DNA from 3 places in the Xanthomonas sp. AC360 genome. Region 1 is predicted to be linked to each of the others. Evidence: predicted binding sites of a transcription regulator. Region 1 holds the regulator's gene; each other region holds the start of a gene.
What was found. The regulator FliA, encoded in region 1, starts transcription of late flagellar genes. The targets are predictions, from matches to a motif close to TAAAGTTTNNCNNNCNNNGGCCGATAA.
Positions count from the first base shown of each region.

Region 2: ACZZ0O_RS13890 (GGDEF domain-containing protein) is a predicted target of FliA. The motif match lies at 1,702-1,728, and genes of this name have one in related genera.
Region 3: ACZZ0O_RS07780 (HD-GYP domain-containing protein) is a predicted target of FliA. The motif match lies at 1,884-1,910, and genes of this name have one in related genera.

Region 1 is NZ_OZ409846.1:3,799,436-3,802,856, forward strand. It holds gene ACZZ0O_RS16255 (protein phosphatase CheZ) at 1-599, opposite strand, end outside; gene cheY (chemotaxis response regulator CheY) at 599-991, opposite strand; gene ACZZ0O_RS16265 (RNA polymerase sigma factor FliA) at 1,026-1,793, opposite strand; gene ACZZ0O_RS16270 (MinD/ParA family protein) at 1,790-2,674, opposite strand; gene flhF (flagellar biosynthesis protein FlhF) at 2,661-3,421, opposite strand, start outside.
Region 2 is NZ_OZ409846.1:3,208,147-3,211,567, forward strand. It holds gene ACZZ0O_RS13885 (efflux transporter outer membrane subunit) at 1-603, shown strand, start outside; gene ACZZ0O_RS13890 (GGDEF domain-containing protein) at 699-1,673, opposite strand; partial or broken gene ACZZ0O_RS13895 (hypothetical protein) at 1,839-2,071, shown strand; gene ACZZ0O_RS13900 (sensor domain-containing diguanylate cyclase) at 2,365-3,421, opposite strand, start outside.
Region 3 is NZ_OZ409846.1:1,827,781-1,831,201, forward strand. It holds RNA gene ACZZ0O_RS07770 (sX9 sRNA) at 1-33, shown strand, start outside; gene ACZZ0O_RS07775 (MFS transporter) at 512-1,822, shown strand; gene ACZZ0O_RS07780 (HD-GYP domain-containing protein) at 1,973-3,226, shown strand.

The DNA.
Region 1 (3,421 bases):
TCGGCGTCGTCTTGCGACACCGCGTGACGGTCCAGGCCCTTGACCGCAGGACCGGCAAGACCGCCGTCGTCTTTCTTCGGCTCGGTGCTCTTGGGCGGCAGGCCCAGCGCGCCGAAGCCTTCATGCACGCGGCGCACGATCCCGGCCACGCGGCGAATGATCTGCCCGCTGAGGTCCTGATAGCTCTGCGCCAGCGACAGCTCGGTGAGGTTGTGGCGCATCTGGTCCATCAGCGCGCCCTGGTCCTGATTCAGACCGCCGTCGCGCAGCTTGTTGGCCAGCTCGCGGCATTCTTCGACCAGATCCAGGGTGCGATGGCTGGCCTTTTCGGTCATTTCCACCACGTGGTCCAGGCGCGAGCAGGCATCGTCCAGTTCGCCGGCTTCTTCGGGCACGGTGGGCAGCTCGCCCAGCGCCTGCCCAAGTTCGCGTGCGAGCCGGCTCAGGCCCTGCATCATCGGACGCGTGCGCAGGGCGGCGAGGTGATCGACCTCGCGCTTCCAGGCAGCTTCGTCACCGCTTTCCAGTGCATCAAGCGCACCTTGCAGACGCTCGATCAACGCAGCGCGTTCGGCATTGGTCTCCACGGTGGCGTTCATCAGGCGGTCGCCGCCAGACGTTCGAATACCTTGCCCAGCTTTTCTTCCAGCGTCTGCGCGGTGAACGGCTTGATGATGTAGCCATTGACGCCGCACTGCGCCGCTTCGATGATCTGCTCGCGCTTGGCTTCGGCGGTCACCATCATCACCGGCAGGTGCTTGAGCTTAGCGTCGGCGCGGATGTTGCGCAGCAGGTCGATGCCGGTCATGCCGGGCATGTTCCAGTCCGTCACCACAAAATCGAACGGGCCCGAGCGCAATGCAGCCAGCGCGCTGTTGCCGTCTTCGGCCTCTGCGGTATTGGTGAAGCCGAGATCTGCCAACAGATTCTTGACGATACGTCGCATCGTCGAGAAGTCGTCCACGATCAGGATCCGCATGTTCTTATTCACATCAAGCTCCTAACACGAAAAAATACGCGAAAAATTAGTCGTCAATTTCGACACCGGCGTCGGCCAGTTCGAAGACTTTGAGGCGGCCGCGCAAACGCACCACGGCCTGGCCATGGATCTGGCAGACGCGCGACTCGCTGACACCGAGCACAGCGCCGATTTCCTTCAGGTTCAATTCCTGTTCGTAGTACAGCGACAGCACCAGCTGCTCGCGCTCGGGCAACTGGCCGATGGCCTTGCCCAGCTCGCGGCCGAATTCGCCACGCTCCATCATCTGCTGCGGGTTGGGGCCACCCTTGGCGGTGGTGTCCAGCTCGCCGTGATCTTCGATGCGCGATTCCAGGCTCAGCACCTGGCCGCGTGCGGCGTCTTCCATCAGGCGCAGGTAATCGGGCAGCGGCATTTCCATCGCGGCGGCCACTTCGGTGGCGGCGGCGGCGCGGCCGGTGTTCTGCTCGATCTTGCGCACTGCGGCGGCGGCGTCGCGGGCACGGCGGTGTACCGAACGCGGCACCCAGTCGCCACGGCGAATTTCGTCGATCATCGAGCCGCGGATACGGATCGAGGCGTAGGTTTCGAACGAGGCGCCCTGGTCGGAGTCGTAACTGCGCGAGGCTTCGATCAGGCCGATCATGCCGGCCTGGATCAGGTCGTCCACTTCCACGCTGGCCGGCAGACGCGCCGCCAGATGGTGGGCGATGCGGCGGACCAGATCGGCGTGCTGGGTCACCACGTCGTTGGCGTTATTGCGCTGCACGGCGCGGTACTGCGCGGTGGCCGTGGTTGCGGTAGCAGTGCTCATGCGGCCACTCCCCGTTGGATGATGCGTTCGACAAAGAACTCGACGTTGCCGCGCGGCACGGTGGGAGCCTGCCAGCGCGAGGTACGGCGTGCGATTTCGGCAATGGCCTGCGCCGACGGACTGGCGGGATACGCCTTGATGACGGGTTGCTGACGCTGCACCGACAGGCGCAACCAGTCGTCCTGCGGCACGTGGCCGAGATAGTTCAGCGACACATCGCCAAGGAACTTTTCGCAGACGCGCGAGAGCTTGTCGTACAGCAGGCGGCCTTCGTTGGGGTCGCGCACCATGTTGGCGATGATCTGCAGGCGGTCCACGCCGCGTTCGCGCGAGAGCACCTTGATCAGCGCGTAGGCGTCGGTGATCGAGGCCGGCTCGTCGCAGACCACCACCACGGTGTCCTGGGCGGCCTGGCAGAAGGTCAGCACGCTGTCGGTGATGCCGGCGGCGGTGTCGATGACCATCACGTCCAGGTCGCGTTCCAGTTCGGAGAACACATTGACCAGGCCGATGTGCTGGGCCGGAGCCAGTTCCGCCATGTGGCGGCGACCGGAGGCGGCCGGCACCACCAACACGCCGCCCGGGCCTTCGATGATCACTTCATCGAGCGTGCAGCGGCCGGCGATCAGGTCGGCCAGGGTGAACTTGGGCGAGAGTCCCAAGACCACATCCAGGTTGGCCAGGCCAAGGTCGGCGTCCAGCAGCAGGGTGCGTTTGCCCATGTCGGCAAGCGCCACGGCCAGGTTGGCGGAGATGTTGGTTTTGCCCACGCCGCCCTTGCCACCGGTCACGGCAATCGTGCGCACCGGGCCCAAGGGCTCGGGACGGGTCGCCGTCAGGGGGAAGGCGTTGGTCAGCTTTGCGTATTCACGCGACTGCATGGTTGTGCTCCGGAGTACAGGGCTTATCGGCAGCGCGCCGTAAATCTTCAAGACGAAGAACGAGACTGGCGGCATTGGCGCGGTGCAGGTCGTCTGGGACCCGCTGTCCGTCAGTCACCCAGGTGATGGGCAGTTGGTGGTCGACCACCACCGACAAGGCGCTGCCGAAGCGGCCGGTCTCGTCGAGTTTGGTCAGCACCACGCCTTGGGGTTTGGCGTGGGCGAAGCGGCGCACGACCTCGTCGAGGTCGGCAAAATGAGAGTTGGCGGGCAGCACCAGCAGCGAGGTGACCTGCTGGGCGGCGCGCAGCCAGTTCAGCTGGGCGGCCAGGGCGCGGTCGCGCTGGCCCATGCCGGCGGTGTCGATCAGCACCAGCTTGTAGTCGCGCAGGCGATCCAGCAGCGCGAGCAGGCTTTCGGCGCTGTCGGCCTCGTGCACGGCGATGCCGAGCTGGCGGCCGTAGCTGTGCAGCTGCTCGCGGCCACCGACGCGCAAGGTATCGGTGGTGACCAGGGCCACGTCGCGCGGGGCGTGCTGGGCGGCGAAGCGCTGCGCCAGCTTGGCGATGGTGGTGGTCTTGCCGGCACCGGTCGGGCCGACCAGGGCGATCACGCCGCCGCGTTCCAGCGGGTCGATCGGAGCCACCGGCAGACGCTTGGACAGCAGGCCCAGCATCAGCCCGCGGCCGCGGTGCAATTCGGTATCGGCCGGGATCTGCATGGCGACATCGCGGGTCAGGCCGGCAT
Region 2 (3,421 bases), 590 kb from region 1:
ACGGCCGGATTGCTGCGTCAACGCCCGGACGTGCGTAGCGCCGAGCGCCGTCTGGCCGCGGCCACCGCGCAGGTCGGCGTGGCCACCGCCGATCTGTTCCCGCGCATCAGCGTGAGCGGCTTTGTCGGCTTTCTGTCCGGCGATGCAGCCAGGTTGACCCAGGGCAACGCAAAGGCCTGGTCGATCACCCCGTCGATCAGCTGGGCTGCATTCGACTTCGGTACCGTGCGTGCACGCCTGCGTGCCAGCAAGGCCCAGGCCGACGGCGCATTGGCGCAGTACCAGCAAACGGTGTTGCTGGCGTTGGAAGACACTGAAAACGCCTTGATCGGCTACGGCCGTCAGCAGGCGCGTCTGGCCATCGTGGTGGACCAGGCCAATGCCGCGCGACGTGCCGAACAGCTCGCACAGATCCGGTACCGCGAGGGGTCGGAAGACTTCCTGACCTTGCTGGATGCACAGCGCACCCAGCTGGCGGCAGACGATGCGTTGGCGCAGGCCGAGGCGGCAGTCAATGTCGGCGTGGTCGGTGTGTACAAGGCGCTGGGCGGCTGGAAGCAGGGTGAAGCACCCGCCGCACCGGTGGCGGTGGTCGATCGTTGAACGATGGACGGGGCGGCCGTTGGGTCGCCCCGTCTAGCAGAAGGTCGTAATCGTCGTGTTCGATGTCGCGATCTAGCCAGCCGGCAGCGCGGTGCTCAGTCGGCAACCCGTACGCTGTCGCGGCCACTGTTTTTGGCCAGATACAGTGCCGCATCGGCACGCGAAAACCAGTCTTGCCAGTGCGTTTCGCCATCGTGGCGCGCAGCTCCCAGCGAGACCGTGATGCGTCCTCCCGGGCCACGCAACCCATTACGGATCACCTTGCGCAAGCGCTCGGTGGCCGCTTCCAGTTCCGCCGATGAGCCGGCGCGCAGCAACACCACGAATTCTTCGCCGCCAAACCGGAACACCTGATGCGGCTCGCGGACTTCGTAGCGCAAGATGGTCGCCAGATCCGATAGCGCGGCATCGCCTGCGGCATGCCCATACAGATCGTTGACCTCTTTGAAATGGTCCAGGTCCAGGATGATCAGACTGTTGAGCCGCTCCTGCGGTTGGCGCTGATCGATCTGATGGGTCAGTGCGCGTTCGAGCATGCGTCGGTTGGGCAAGCCGGTCAGTGCATCCAGCGACGCCAGCTCTTCCAGATGCACGCGATCGTCCTGCATGCGCAGCGAGAACGAATACCCCACCGCCAACGTCACCAGCGTCACCACCACGGTCGACACGCCCTGGCCGGGGCTGACGATCAAGCCGGGCAAGAACAACAATGCCACCATCAACGGTAGGCTCAGCAACACCGCGCGTTGCGGCCCGCACAGAAAATAATTGGTTGCCAGCACCGGAAACAGCCAGGGCAGGGCGCCGTCGCCCCCGGTCCAGCAGGCCACCAGGCAGCCGGCGACATTGATCGATGCCAACCAGACACCGCCAGCGCCCGTGCGTTCTGCCGCGCGCATCTGCCAGCCGCGCCAGATCGCCAACACACCCAGCGCTGCAGTGATGAGGCACGCAATCGCCTGGCCGGTCATGGCCAGGTACACCGCATAGAGGCAAAGCAACAGCGCGGTGATTGGCCCAAGCATCTTGACGATGCCGAGGCGGAAATCCCGCCGCAGGTGAAGGATCACAGGCAAGGTTCTGTCGGAGTCGGCATCATTATCGGCCGGGTTGCGCGAAAGTTGAGCATGCAATCACCGCTGTAGCGGGTAGGAAAATGAAGCGTTGCATGGCAAGGCTTGGTGCGTTGTTGACGGCCTTGTGGCAACCGTATCGGCTGTGAGTCGGAGCCTGTTATGCCTAAACGCGAAGAGCTAGCGACGCGCCTCGATGCGTTGCAGAACGGACTGCCGCAGCTGCCTGCAGATGAAGATGCGGATTTCGACTATCGGATTTCCAGGCGCGCACCGAAGCGGTACGGCGTAGCGCCGAGCCCGACGATGCGGCCTACGTGCGCGCCCGCGTCGACGGAATGCTGGCTGGAACAGGGATGATCCCCACCGACGCGGATGAGCGGGCCGGTCAGTGATGCAGCGCTACTGAAGAATCGGCCGACACGTATGGCAGGCACGGCGAGTGCTTGTGTCGGCATGGTGCGTCAGGCCGCAGCTTCGGCGACGCCGCCTTACCCAGCGAACCGCCTCTCATGATCTGTGGCTTGCCTCTCATGATCTGTGGCTTGCGGATATAAGTGTATATGCATAGTCGCGCTGGGGTGGCCTGGCGACGGACCGACGCCTGGCGACCGGCTGACGATCAGATATCGCGTATCCAATCATCGCGCCGGGATCGACGGGATCGACGGGATCGGCCTGTCGGCTGTCAGGACTCCTGCGCCAACTCTGTGCCGGCCGCTTCCGGCGCGCTGATGACCTGATTGCGCCCGGCTTGCTTGGCACGGTACAGCGCTTCGTCGGCGCGCCGCAGCAGTTGCGCCGCATTGCCCGCGTGCTCGGGAAAGCTCGCCGCGCCGAACGATGCGGTGATCTTCGGCAGCGACACGCCATCGGCCATCACCTGCAACCCCTCGATCCCGACGCGCAACTTTTCCGCCATCCTGCGCGCAGTGGCCAGATCCACCTCGGGCAGGATGATCGTCAATTCTTCGCCACCGTAGCGGCAGCAGATATCTTCGCCACGGGTCTGCGCCAGCAACAGTTCGCCGATTGCCGCCAGCACCCGGTCGCCGCCGCTGTGCCCATGCAGATCGTTGAACCGCTTGAAGTGGTCGACGTCCAGCATCAGCACCGACAACGGCTGCACCCGGCGCGTACAGCGCGCCAGTTCGTGATTGAGCGCTTCTTCCAGATAGCGGCGGTTGTACAGGCCGGTGAGCGGGTCACGGATCGATTGCTGACGCAGTGTTTCGCGCAGACGCAGGCTATGCAGTACCAGCGAGAGTTGTTCCGCCGCCGCTTCGGCCACGGTCAGTGAACTCAGACCGCCCGGTTGGTCGCTGCGCAGCGCCAGCATGCCCAGCTGTGTGCCTTGTGCCGACAATGGAATGCACACCGTGCTGGCGTGCGTCGGAAGATTGGCGCCGGTATGGCGACACAGCATGCCCTGGCTGGCATCTTCCACCACGTGCGTGCGATCGCGGCGCAGCGCCCAGCATGTCTCCGGCGCGATGCTTGCGCTGTCGTCGTCGGCCATCGCGCCCCAGGCCACTACCTGCTCGGCGCGATCGCGCGATGCGCGCAGCAAATACACCGCACCGGCCGCGCCGGGAATCAGCGGCGCAATCGTGCGTGCGGTAATTTCCAGCGCTTCTTCGGCATCGCGGCAGTTTTGCAGCAATCCCGAGTAGCGTGACAAGGCTTCCAGTCCCGCAGAGGTGCGCTCCAGCGTCGCAAACGACTCGACCAACTGCTCGCTGGTA
Region 3 (3,421 bases), 2.0 Mb from region 1:
CACCTGACGGCTGTTCGAGCGGGTTTGTGAGGCGCTCCAAGCCGCATGGAGCGTTGTCGCCGTGATATTCGTCGACACGGTGCATTGCGCAAGTTGGCGCAACACTGCTGACAAACCCGCACACTCCCGTCGAAGGCGATCTCGCACAGCTAACGAGATAACGCTGCGGAGGCGAACGCTGCGGCCGCGCCAGACCTGATCTCCAGGCGCGCGCCGTACCTGAAGGAGCAGCCGGCAACGCAGAGAGGACACCCGAACGCATCGCTGCGCAAGCGAAGTCCAGTTTGCCGGCCGTCCGATAAGCGCACAACACTGCGGTAATCGGTCTTGAACACCACCTGCAATCGGCCTAGCGTGCATGCGGTTGCCACGCGTTGATCGCGGTCTGCCACACGTACCCGTTTTTCCAGTTGGCGACCACGTGGCGTGGCACGGCGCACAAGGCACGCCGCGATGCCGCACGTCCTGCAGCGACACTAGACCAGCACGCCTCATCTCACAGGACACCCCAATGCTCCAAAGCACCCCAACTTCCACGCCCTTTGTCCTGGAGCGCATGACGCCGTTCCAGTGGAGGGCCGTGGCGGTGTGCGTGCTGCTGACGATGCTCGACGGCTTCGACGTGATGGCGATGGCATTCACCGCTCCGCATGTATCGGCCGACTGGCAGCTGTCGGGCAAGCTGCTGGGGGCGCTGTTCAGTGCCGGGCTGGTCGGCATGGCGGTGGGCTCGCTGTTGCTGGCGCCGTTGGCAGACCGCATCGGCCGCCGTGCGCTGATCCTGGTGTGTCTGGCCATCCTGACCGTCGGCATGGGCGCGTCCGCGCTGGCTGGCGATGTGTGGCAGCTGGGCGCGCTGCGGGCGTTCACCGGGGTCGGGATCGGCGGCATGCTGGCCTGCGTAGCGGTGACCGCTGCCGAATATTCCACTGCACGCTGGCGCAGTACGGCGACGGTGCTGCAGGCCACCGGCTACCCGGTCGGGGCGACGATCGGGGGCGCGATCGCCGCGCTGCTGGTGCAGCACTGGTCCTGGCCAGCGGTGTTCTGGCTCGGTGCGCTCGGCTCGCTGCTCTGCGTGCCGCTGGTGCTGGCCTTTTTGCCCGAATCGCTGGACTTTTTGATCGCGCGCCGGCCGCCCCACGCGCATGCACGCTTCAATGCGGTGCTGGCACGCATGGGGATGGCGCCGCATCCGCAGTTGCCGCTACCACCTGCGCAGGCGGCAGGGCAGGCGCAGGGGTATGCGGCCTTGTTCGTGGGTAAGCTGCGGCGGCAATCGCTGCTGATCGCGCTGGCGTTCTTCCTGCTGATGTTCGCGTTCTACTTCGTGCTCAGCTGGACGCCCAAGCTGCTGGTGACCGCCGGCCTGTCGGCTGCCGAGGGTCTTACCGGCGGGGTGCTGCTGAACCTGGGCGGCATTGTGGGCGGCACGCTATTCAGTTGGCTGGCCCTGCGCGGGCGCCTGTCGCGGCTCACCGCCGGCGCACTGGTGCTGGTGGCGATCGGGATGGTCGTGTTCGGGTTGAGCAGCACGGTGCTGAGTTGGGCATTTGTCACCGCGTTGCTGACCGGTGCGGCCCTGACGGCGGCGATGGGTGGGCTGTATGCGGTGGCGCCGGTGGTCTTTACCGCGGCGGTGCGCTCCACCGGCATGGGCTGGTCGATCGGGATCGGGCGGCTGGGTGCCATTGCCTCGCCGCTGTGCGCCGGGGTGCTGCTGGATGCCGGTTGGTCGCCGGCCATGTTGTATCTGGCCTGTGGCGTGCCGTTGCTGTTCGCCGCTGCTGCAGTGGTGGCGATGCGCTTGCCGGAGCGCTGAACCGCTCAGCTTGCGGTGCCTAATGCCGGCTGGTGTGGCGGCTACGGTTACGTTCGTAGACCAAAGAAATCGCGACCGGTGCCGATAACTCCGAAGACCGCCAAGCCCGTGGCGGACTCTTCCGTGGACATTGTGCAGACCAGCGCCGGCATGCTCAGAACCATCGACTCCGACCAACTCCGTCCCGGCATGTATGTCTACAAGCTGCTGGGCGCGTGGGTGCACCATCCGTTCTGGAAAACGTCCTTTTTGGTCGATTCCGACGACGTGGACAAGATTCACGGCAGCCGGATCGAGCAACTGGTGATCGACACCGCCCGCGGCCTGGATGTGGAGACCGGCGCGACGGTCGGCGAGCAGGAGACGGGCCAGACGCCATCGTCGCCGCCCACGCCGGAACCGGAGCCCGAACCGCCGGAGCCGGCGTCCACCGCGCGCAGTGCACGGACCAACAGCGTCACCGCGCAGGTCGGGATCGAAGCCGAAGTGGTGCGGGCGCGGCGTATCTTTGAAGACGGCCGCGACATGGTGGAAGCGATGTTTCGCGACGTGCGGCTGGGGCGCACCGTCGACACCGAGGCGGCCATGCCGCTGGTGGAAGCCATCAACGATTCGGTACTGCGTCATCCGCAGGCCTTGATCAGCGTGGCGCGGCTCAAGACCGCCGACGACTACACCTATCTGCATTCGATGGCCGTGGCCGGGCTGATGAGCGGGCTGGCGCGGCAGCTCGGTCTGCCCGAGGCGCAGGTGGTGGAAGCGGCGATGGGCGGCCTGCTGCACGACATGGGCAAGGCGGTGACGCCGTTGGACATCCTCAACAAGCCCGGCCGGCTCACCAACGACGAGATGGAAGTGATGCGCCAGCATCCGCTGGATGGGCATCGCCTGCTGATGGCCGGCGGCGTGCAGAACGCGGTGGTGCTGGAAATTGCGCTGCATCATCACGAAAAGATGGACGGCAGCGGATACCCCAACCGCCTGGTCGGCGAAGACATCTCGCTGATGTCGCGGATGGGCGCGGTGTGCGATGTGTACGACGCCATCAGTTCCGACCGCCCCTACAAACGCGCCTGGGACCCGGCCGAATCGCTCAAGCAGATGGCGTCGTGGAAGGGCCACTTCGACCCGGCGATCTTTCAGGCGTTCGTGCGCCGGCTGGGCATTTATCCGGTCGGCTCGCTGGTGCGTCTGGAATCGCAAAAGTTGGCCGTGGTGATCGAACAGACGCCCGACGCCTTGCTCAAGCCCAAGGTGCGCGTGTTCTATTCGGCCAAGTTGCGCAGCCACGTGCTGGTGCAGGACATCGACCTGTCGCGGCCCGACTGCCAGGACCGCATTGCGCAGATGGAAAGCCCGACCGACTGGGGCTTCCGCGATCTCGAGAAGCTCTGGCTGCCGTAAGCGCGCTGCGTAGCGCTGCCTTGCCGGGCGCTGCACGCACAGCGTGGGCGGGCACGGGTATCGATGATCTCGACAGTGGGCTGCGGCGATAACGCCGTGGCAGCCATCGCGGCTGGCTCACCTGCGATCTGTACTTGCCTTCCCGGCACCCATCACCCATCACCCATCACCCATCACCAGGCAACAGGCAACAGG